3 regions of the Mesorhizobium sp. CNPSo 4688 genome follow, and region 1 is predicted to be linked to each of the others. Evidence: riboswitches for the same ligand, from Rfam matches in the RefSeq annotation. Region 1 holds a riboswitch; each other region holds the start of a gene.
What was found. Region 1 has a riboswitch for cobalamin ahead of AC04SH_RS10995 (CbtB domain-containing protein). Riboswitches for the same ligand answer to the same signal wherever they lie in the genome.

Region 1 (3,268 bases):
TCGGGCAGCGATTTCGAGGGCACGCGCACCAGATCGCCGCGCAGCGAATAGGACCAGGCGTGGTAGGGGCAGGTGATGAGCCGCGCCTTCAGGCGGCCTTCGTTTTCCTGGCAAAGCTGCGAGCCGCGATGCCGGCAGGTGTTGTGGAAGGCGCGCAGTTCGCCGGTGTCGTCGCGCAGCACGACGATTTCCTGCGTGCCGACACGAAATGTCCTGAACGCCAAAGGCTGGGCAAGGTCAGCCTCGCGGCAGACGAGCAGCCAGCTTTTGTACCAGATGGCGTCGAGGTCGCGCTGGTGGGCGCCGGCGTCCCAATAGGCCGAGGACGGCAGCGTCGGCTCCAGCCGGGTCAGGCCATTATAGGGGTCGCGCTGGCTCGGATTGGGTTGCATGGCTGGCTTCCTCCCGTATACGCCAGCCGACACCCCGGCAAATCGTTTGTCAATCAGGGTGCCGCATTGCCGGTTTGAGGCACGGCGCATAATCATGTCGTGACAAGGGGGATTCGGAAAATTGGCCGCACGACAAATGTCGCTTACGCCGGAGCTGGTCGCGCGCTGCTGGCGCGAGATCAGGGACCCCGGGCCGGATCCGGACGCGATGCATCTGGATGACAGCGACTACGATGCGCTGCTGGATGAATTGCAGGCCGAGCTCCCTGACAGCGAACCGCTGTGGCTGTTCGGCTATGGCTCGCTGATCTGGAAGCCGGAAATCGATTATGTCGAGGACCGCGTTGCGCTGGCGCGTGGCTGGCACCGGTCTTTCTGCATGAACATGACGCGCTGGCGGGGCACCAAGGAAAGCCCCGGCCTGATGATGGCGCTCGATAGCGGCGGACAGTGCAAAGGCGTCGCCTTCCGGCTGGCCGACGACAACCGGCGAGAACAGCTGGGCCGGCTTTTCCGGCGCGAAGTTACGCTGAAGCCGACAAGTTACCGGCCGCGCATGCTGAAGCTTGCAAGCGAGGCCGGTCCGCTCAGGGCGCTGGCTTTCGTCATCAACCGCAACGGCCTGACCTATTCCGGCCCGCTCGACGAGACGAAGGTCGTCGACAGGCTGGCGACATCCTGCGGGCACTGGGGGTCGGGCGCCGACTATCTCTACAACACGGTGAAGAATCTGGAGGAGCGCGGCATTCACGACCGCCATCTGTGGCGGCTGCAGCGGCTGGTCGCCGAGCGGATCACCGCCTTGAACCCGTAGCGCCGCATGGCGCATTCGCGCTGTTGGCCGGCGGAATTTGGTTTGCCGGATGCGGCTGTTTCAGCCTATAGTCACGCATGTCGTCGGTTCCGTTAGGGACCAAGAGGGAATGCGGTGAGGGCTGACTTGTTGCCCAATGCCGTGGCTGCCCCCGCAACTGTGTGCGGTAGTCCTCTCCAAGCCACTGAGGATTTCTCTTCGGGAAGGTGGGGAAGGGCGCTGATCCGCGAGCCAGGAGACCTGCCGGCGACAGGGAACTGACTTCGATGCCCTCGGGTGGAGGGCGAAAGGACAAGATATGAATACCGCTTCCGTTTCTCTCGGCGCTTCCGTTTCCTCGCAGTCGCGCTTCATGCAGCTCGTGCTTAGCGCGTTTCTGGGCATTTTCGTCATCGGCGTTGTCGGCTTCTCGCATATCGATGCGGTCCACAATGCCGCGCATGACTATCGCCATTCGATGGCGTTTCCCTGCCACTGACGAGGATCTGACATCATGAACCTGTTTCGCAACGTCGTGTTTATCGCGGCGATCGCAGGGCTCGTGGCCGGCGTCGTTCTCGCCTGCATGCAGGCCTATGCCACCGATCCTCTGATTTACAAGGCTGAAGTTTTTGAGAAGGCCGGCAATGGTCACCATCACGATCATGCCGCTCCAGCCGCAGCGGATACCGATGCCATGAGCACCGCCGCGCCACCCGAAAGTGCCATGAGCAGCGCAGCATCAGCACCGGCTGAAGCAGCCGCGCCGGCGGAGGACGAAGGCTGGGCGCCGGCCGATGGCTTCGAACGCTTCGCCTTCAGCGTGCTGGCCAATATCGTCACCGGCATCGGTTTCGCGCTGGTCCTGGTGGCGGTTTCCGAATTCGCCGGAGGCATCGGCAACTGGCGCCAGGGCATATTCTGGGGCCTGGCCGGCTTTGCCGTGTTCACGCTCGCGCCGGGCCTCGGCCTGCCGCCGGAACTGCCGGCGATGCCTGCGGCCAATCTCACCCAGCGCCAGATCTGGTGGTGGGCAACGGTGGCGGCGACTGCGGCCGGTCTGGGCTTGCTTGCCTTCCGCAAGTCGTTGCCGCTGGCGATCCTTGCGGTGGCCTTGATCGTGGCGCCGCATGTCGTCGGCGCGCCGCAGCCGGACAACTACGTGACGTCGATCCCCGAAGGCCTGCATCACCAGTTTGTGGTAGCGTCGACGGTGACCAATCTGGTGTTCTGGCTGGTGCTCGGCGCCGTCATCGGCGTGGTGCGCGGACGCTTTACCGGCGCAGCCACCAACCTGCGCGACAGCTTTGCCTGATCGCAGTTTGACCTTCATCATCGGCGGTGCGCGCTCCGGCAAGAGCGCGCATGCCGAAACCCTGGCGATGGCGCTGCCGCCGCCATGGGCCTATATCGCCACCGCTGAAGCCTACGATGACGAGATGCGTGAGCGCATTGCGCAACACAGGTCGCGGCGCGGCGAGGGCTGGGCGACCATCGATGCGCCGCTCGATCTTGCCGGTGCGCTCGAGGCCTCGCCGGAGAATCAGCCGGTGCTTGTCGATTGCCTGACGCTGTGGCTGACCAATCATATGCTTTCCGACCATGATCTCGAGGCGGAGTGCCGGCGGTTGGCCGATGTGCTGTCGCGGCCGCGCGGACCGTGGTTCGTGGTCTCCAATGAAGTCGGGCAAGGCATCGTGCCCGACAATGCGCTGGCACGCCGGTTCAGAGACGCCGCCGGCCGGCTAAACCAGCAGATCGCGGCAATTGCCGATACGGTGCTATTGATGGTGGCCGGGCTGCCGCTCAAGGTGAAATGATGACCGACATCGACGCAAAAGACGAAGAGCGCCATCGCGCCAAAATGGCCAAGCGCAAGGCGATGCAGGATGCCGAGGTTGCGGAAAAAACGGTCGAGAAGGGACTGCTCATCGTCAACACCGGGCCTGGCAAGGGCAAGACCACCGCGGCGTTCGGGCTGGCGCTGCGCATGCTCGGCTACGGCAAGCGCGTCGGCGTCGTCCAGTTCATCAAGGGCAAATGGCACACCGGCGAGAAGGATGCCTTCGCGGCGTTCGGCGAC
Region 2 (3,268 bases), on a different contig from region 1:
TGTCGTTCCACGGCGCCATCTGGTCGAGATGGCGATAGAGCCCAAGATCCGTCATCGCATTCATCCCTCTGTCCTTTTTGCTCTGCTCATGTCGTGATCCCAAAACCGCGATACACTTTTGGGCGACATGAGCTCACGCGACGCTGCGCAGCGCCGGCCGGCCGCCTTCGGCGAGGCGCGGACCGATGAAGGCTGCATACCATTCGACGAACTGGATCACGCCGCCCTCATGCAGCTCCGAATAGGGGCCAGGCTCATAGGCCGGCGACAGGATGCCGAAGGCGTTTTCCTCAACGATGCGGCGGTCCTGGTCGTTGGTTTCGGTCCAGACATGGGTGAGCTCTTCAAGATTGTAGTCGACGCCCTCGACCGCATCCTTGTGCACCAGCCACTTGGTCGTCACTGCGGTTTCGGTGGCGCTGATCGGCAGCACCCGGAAGGTCACTGCATGGTCGATCAGGATGTGATTCCAGGTCGTCGGATAGTGGTAGTGCATCAAGGTGCCGATGCGGTCGGCGGCAACAGTGTCTGAGAGGTTCTTCGTCACCGCGCGCTTTCCCGTCATCGTGTAGCTGACGGCATCGCGCAGCAGCGGCGCGCGGGTGGCGCGGTATTGTCCGGCCGGATCGATGCGGAATTTGCTCGGCAGGCCCGCCGCTTCGCATTTCGCCCAATGCGCCAGCATCTCCGGATCGCTGTCGGCGCCCTGCACGCCGGTTACCGTCGGCGCTTCCGGGAAGGTCTTGCAGAGTTCCGGATGGTTGCCGGCGCAGTGGTAGCACTCGCGGTTGTTTTCCCAGACCAGCTTCCAGTTGCCCTTCTCGACGATGGTCGATTCGAAAGCGATCTTGGCTTCGCTCAGCCGGTGCGGCTTGAGGTAGGGCTCGATCATGGCCCGCATCGGCGCGAAGTCTGCGGGTTCTTTCGCCAGGCAGATGAAGACGTACCCGGCCACGCTTTCGCAGGCGACCGGCTTCAGGCCGAACTGGCTCTTGTCGAAACCCTCGGCCATCTGGCGGGCGAAGAGCAGGCGGCCATCGAGCTCGTAGGTCCACTGGTGATAGGGGCAGACGAGCTTTGCCGCCGTGCCTTTGTCGGTGTTGCAGACGCGACTGCCGCGATGGCGGCAGGAATTGTGAAAGGCGTTGATGTTGCCCTTCTGGTCGCGGACGAGCACCACCGGATAGTCGCCGATCTGCACAGTGATATAACTGCCGGGCTTCGGCAGTTCGCAATCATGGCCGACGAACAGCCAGTCGCGATACCAGATCAGCTCCATGTCGAGCTTGAAATAGTCCGGGTCGGTGTAGAAGGGTTGCTCGAGCGAAAAGCCTTGCTTGCGGCCGTTCAAGAGCCTCAGCATATCGTTGCGCGCATCCATAGTTCTGTCCTCGTGGTTTAAGGACTGAACTTGGTGGTGATGGAGGAAGGATCGGCCGCAGGCCGGCAACACGCCGGGCATGCGCTATCCACCTCTTGACCGCCCACCGCGATCAGTCGAGTTCAAGCATCTCGGGCTGGTTTCCGGGCTCTGGAGTTGTCCTTGCGGACCATCGCGACACCTTCCCAGGCTTCTCGCCCAGTGGTCTCCCGTTGCGACTTGAACTCCACCACCGTTGCGGGGGCAGCGCCGGATTCTGACCGGCTTCCCAATTCTCCGCTCCGTCGTCACGAAGCGGCACCTGAGATGCGATCATCTAATCACGGCAGCGATCGCGACATCGGCATGAAAGCGACATCGTCTCCATGCGGCGCGACACGCACGACAAACGCGGCGGCAGACGATCGTGGGGCTGACGGTGTTGTTTTCGGGGCGGATCGCGGCCCTCGCAACTCACCTCGAATCAGACTGCCGACTAAGGAAAAACACGTCAACGGTATCGAAAAGTGACTATTAGCAGTTTCTAAAATCGAACCGAACGGTTCGTTTCTGTTGACAATGCGTGCAGGACAGTGTGAACGCTGACGCCCGGACACACTCGGTGAGCCGGATGGCATGGCCACATAAGCCTTTGTATTATTTACATAAAGTAAGATGGTAGGCATGCTTATGAAAATTACAAGAGGTGAAATCATGGCCCAGCCGGAACAACTTCGTGATTGGAAACCAGCCTATGGCTTTCCCACATCGGGGCTGTCCGAACGACGCGAATTGCTCCCACCACACGCCGCTAGACGGACAGCAAAACTGGAGTACTAAAAATGAAAAAGATCATCCTTACTGCCGCGGCCGTTTTGGCCATCACCGGCAGCGCCTTCGCTGGTAGCGACAATTATGGTTCCAATGGTGCGAACCAGCCCGCTGCCGCGGTTGACAGCTCGTATACGGCTTCCATTCAGAAGTCGGCGCCCGCTGACAAGCAGCCCGTCGTTCAGGGCAGCGACCGCAACCTCTTCGGCCGTTAACAGCTGATCCCGATCCAAACAAAAGCGTAGCGGCCTGTCCGCCGGTCTTGGGATCTCGAAGAAATTCAGGAGTATTTAAAATGAAAAAGATCATCGTTGCTGCCGCCGCCGTTCTGGCCGTTTCCGGCAGCGCTTTCGCCGCCAGTGACAACTATGGTTCGAACGGCGCCAACCAGCCTGCGGTTACGTCGACCGATAGTGGCCACACGGCTTCGGTTGCGAAGTCGGATTCGGCTGCTCAGGCCCCCGCACAGGGCGCCGACCGTAACCTCTTCGGTCGCTAACAGACGATCGGGATCTGACCTCAGAGTTTTTCGGACAACGATCCCAGTCGAACATCGAACAAGCTGCAGAGCGGCGTGATCACCAACCGCTCTGCCACATGATGAAAATTCAGGAGACTTGACATGAAGAAGATCGCTCTTGCTGCCGCTGCGCTTTTGGTTGCCGCCGGCAGTGCTTATGCCCGCAACGACAATGTCGGCTCTAGCGCCGTCGACAACAAGGCGACCGTCAACGTCGACAACACCCGGACGTCGTCGGTGCCCAACACCGGTTCGCCGGTCTACAAGTTGTTGAACTCGTCGGGCGACGTACAGAAGTCCGCCCCGCAAGGCAGCGACCGGAACCTCTTCGGCAACCGCTAGAACGTTTCACCGTTTCACAGAAACGGCGAACCGCCCTATCTCTTTGTTTTTCGCAATTCCCGGACGGAAAACCGCTCACACTTTTCCTGGAATTGCTCTAACAGCCGAAATTTCCAAAAAGAGCGGCGGGCCTGGCCCGCCGCTCTTTTTTCATGCCAATACGACGCGCCGATCTCAGGCCGCCTTCACTTCCACCGGCTTGAGCGAGAAGGAAT
Region 3 (3,268 bases), on a different contig from region 1:
CACCAGCACGTCCAGCCCGATCTCCTCCTGCCAGCGAATGGCAGTCTTGGTCTCGTTCTGCAGGAAGCTGTCGTAGTCGAGATAGCTGAGTTCGCCCTTCCTGTGGGCGGAGCGGGCCTTGCGCACCCGAGTCGTCTGCGGGAATGATCCTATGGTGGTGGTTGGGAACGGGGGCAGGCTTAGCGTGCGGGCCTGGACCGTGGAACGCACGAGGAAAGGGTTCTTTCGTTGCTTCATGCTGTCGTCAATGCCGGCGATCCGACCTTCAACAAGCGGATCATGGACCTTTGCGGACGCTGCGCGAGCAGCGGCAGCCTCGGCGGAAGCTGTCAACTCGTCTGCCACTGAATCCCTGCCTTCGAACAGCGCCCTCGCCAGCACCACCAGTTCGTCGGTCTTCTGCGCGGCGAAGGCGAGCCACGACCTGATGGTGGCATCGAGTGCCGTCTCCATCCGAAGGTCCATGGGCACATGCAGCATCGAGCACGACGGCGCAATTTCGACGCGGTCCAAGGGCCAGCCGGCGACGATCGGCTTGATGCGGTCGAGAATGGCAGGCAGGTTCGCGCGCCAGACGTTGCGGCCATCGATCAAGCCAAGCGACAGCACCAGATCCTTAGGCGCGAGCCGACCAATCGTCTCCAACTGTTCGGGAGCGCGCGAAAGATCGAGATGCAGTCCGGCTGCGGGCAGCGAAATCGCCGTGTCGAGATTGTCACCCAGCGCACCGAAATAGGTAGCCAGCATGATCTTCAGTTCGGGCGCGGCATTTGACAGCTGCCCATAGGCAAATTCAAAGGCCGCTTGTTCGTTCGGGTTTAGATCCAGCACAAGCGCCGGCTCGTCGATCTGCACCCAATCGGCTCCCGAAAGTTTCAACCTCCGCAGGAGCTGCTCGTAGACGGGCAGAAGCCGCGGCAGCAGCGCGATGGGATTGAAACCCTCGGCAGGTGACTTCGCCAATTTGAGGAAGGTGACAGGTCCAAGGATGACTGGGCGTGTATGAATGCCGAGGGCTTTAGCCTCGAGGAAGTGATCAACCGGTTTCGTCGACGAGAGGGCAAACGTCTGATCATCGTCGAGTTCCGGCACGATGTAGTGATAGTTGGTGTCGAACCATTTGGTCATTTCCATCGCGGTCAGGGCAGGGCCAGCCGCACGCTCCTGATCAGAGTGCCCGCAGCTCCCCGTCTGGCCTTGGTCGCCGCGCGCCATGGCGAAGTAGATGTCGAGCGGGAGCTCGCCGCCACTCCAGGCGTATCGGGACGGCACCGCGCCGACCATTTCTGCAGTGTCGAGCACATGGTCGTAGAGCGAGAAGTCGTTCGACGGAATTTTCGACACACCGCGATCGCGCTGCTCTTCCCAGTTGGCGGCACGCAGCGCTTTCGCCGTTGTGAGAAGGTCGGTAGCGGAAGATTTTCCGGACCAGTAGCTTTCAAGCGCGAATTTCAGTTCTCGTCGGCGACCGAACCGCGGCACACCGAGCGTTGCCACAGGAATTTGCTGAGAGACAGTCATGCCATACCCCGATGGTTGGGGCGTGGGGACAAGAAGGCGCCTCGTAGGCCGGCACGAACGCCGGGCTGCTGCGGCCACCGAGACACCCCGCCCGTGGACAAAGTTCGTCGTGGCAGGTCTCCTGGCTCGCGGGGTCATAGCTTCTCCCCGTCTTCCCGAGGCTGTCGCCTCAGTGACATGAGTGGGGTTGGCTCACCGCTAACAGTTGCGGGGGCAGCGCCGGCCTCGCACCGGCTTCCCTCTTAGCTCCATGCGGCAGTGCCGTACGGAGAACCACGGCATGCAGACAATCACAGCAGGGAACTGTGTGTCAATACCGCATAAAGAAATGTTTATGTCATTATGTGACATTTTGGTGTTGCGCATAGGTTGCACCGAGAGCGAGTAACTGCGACCGCGCTGATCAACCGGCAATCAGGCCACGCATTGAACCGCCCGAAGCCCAGTAGACATCGAGAACTCCGGCCGGCTTGCTGTTCGAGCCCACCGCGGCCTGCCAAGTCGGCGGCGTCAATCCGATCGCCTACATGCCGGCGATCATCAATGGCCTCAGCGCCGAATCGAGGGCCCCACATCCCTGACTTCTTGAAATCCAAAGGCCAAGACACATGACGCGTCGGCAAGGTGCCTATGTCTCTTCTCAGGTCAGACGTTTTTGCCCGCATTTGGCAGATCCGGCTCTGACACGTTGCACTCATACACACGGGATCGGTTGCGGGTATTCTGCCCGCTCGAAGCGTAAAAGCGCCAAAAGGCAAAGCTTGCTCGACGCCAAAACCAAGAGATGCCGTTTCGCTTTCGCGGGTTTACCTAGAAATCTTTGACACGGACCCCACCATTTCTGGTGCGCCTGTCGTATTTCCATTGTGTGTTGCACGGTAGAGTGACTGCGTTTCGCCGCGAGCGCGGCAGAACCGCAGACGGTACGCGATCGGCCGGAGGAAATAAGGCGGCGCAGACCGTCACGCTTTTCAAACGAGACATTCTCCAGGAGGGGATCGTCATCATCTATCCGGCTGTCGGGAGGCTCGGCTGGCTGAGAGGACGAGGCAACATGCGGTCAAGAGATGAAGGGCGAGGTCGACGCCAGGCAACTGCACTGGACGTCGCCCCAAAATGGCGGGCCGGTCGCGCAGTCGAGCCGCCATCACGAGATTTTCGCGGCCGTGGCGGCTTCGCGGTCTGCTGTCCGCCGGGTGAAGCGCGCAGCAAATGAGGCCTGGTGGAGAAGCCCATGCGGCCGAAGCCAGTGCGACGATGGATAGGACATTCGATGCCTCTGAAGGACATATCGGGCCGTCGAAGAGCGCTGCGAGGCGCTGTGCTTCCTGCCGGCGCTCAACCCGACAGCTGGCTGGGCCAGTCCGAGTTGCTGCATCTCACCCCTGATGCACACCTGGAGTGTGTAGAAAGCAAAGATGTCGAGGCGGCAATTGACGGCACTACGGTGATCCCCTCGGGCGCAGAGCGGAGATGCGACTCCGCTTTCGGGATTCAGAGGGCTGCACTTTGTCGGGACGAGATTGAAACATCAGCAACCCAGCAGTCCTCAGAGGAGACTGTTGATCCCTCCTCTATACGCGCGGCATCAACGTTCCCGTCCAGTCAAGCTACGACGAGCGTGATCTGGTCAGGGGCGCCGCCACCTGCCTGTCTTGAACGGTGCCGACATAGCCTTGATCCTGCTGCCTCGGATCCTGAGATCCCTCTTTGCCCCCGCTGTTCATTGAACAGCTCGCACCGGGTG

Region 2: it holds a riboswitch for cobalamin, as region 1 does, so the genes downstream of both, AC04SH_RS10140 (aromatic ring-hydroxylating oxygenase subunit alpha) here and AC04SH_RS10995 (CbtB domain-containing protein) in region 1, are expected to answer to the same signal.
Region 3: it holds a riboswitch for cobalamin, as region 1 does, so the genes downstream of both, metE (5-methyltetrahydropteroyltriglutamate--homocysteine S-methyltransferase) here and AC04SH_RS10995 (CbtB domain-containing protein) in region 1, are expected to answer to the same signal.

The regions. Positions count from the first base shown of each region.
Region 1 covers NZ_JBWLUY010000005.1:153,739-157,006, forward strand. Annotated here, with positions in the region: gene AC04SH_RS10985 (aromatic ring-hydroxylating oxygenase subunit alpha) at 1-392, opposite strand, end outside; gene AC04SH_RS10990 (gamma-glutamylcyclotransferase) at 514-1,206, shown strand; cobalamin riboswitch at 1,274-1,468, shown strand; gene AC04SH_RS10995 (CbtB domain-containing protein) at 1,505-1,684, shown strand; gene AC04SH_RS11000 (CbtA family protein) at 1,700-2,500, shown strand; gene cobU (bifunctional adenosylcobinamide kinase/adenosylcobinamide-phosphate guanylyltransferase) at 2,493-3,005, shown strand; gene cobO (cob(I)yrinic acid a,c-diamide adenosyltransferase) at 3,005-3,268, shown strand, end outside.
Region 2 covers NZ_JBWLUY010000004.1:443,747-447,014, forward strand. Annotated here, with positions in the region: gene AC04SH_RS10135 (FAD-binding oxidoreductase) at 1-55, opposite strand, end outside; gene AC04SH_RS10140 (aromatic ring-hydroxylating oxygenase subunit alpha) at 134-1,381, opposite strand; cobalamin riboswitch at 1,499-1,701, opposite strand; gene AC04SH_RS10145 (DUF680 domain-containing protein) at 2,203-2,406, shown strand; gene AC04SH_RS10150 (DUF680 domain-containing protein) at 2,487-2,690, shown strand; gene AC04SH_RS10155 (DUF680 domain-containing protein) at 2,814-3,053, shown strand; gene AC04SH_RS10160 (ABC transporter ATP-binding protein) at 3,228-3,268, opposite strand, start outside.
Region 3 covers NZ_JBWLUY010000028.1:8,519-11,786, forward strand. Annotated here, with positions in the region: gene metE (5-methyltetrahydropteroyltriglutamate--homocysteine S-methyltransferase) at 1-1,497, opposite strand, end outside; cobalamin riboswitch at 1,616-1,814, opposite strand.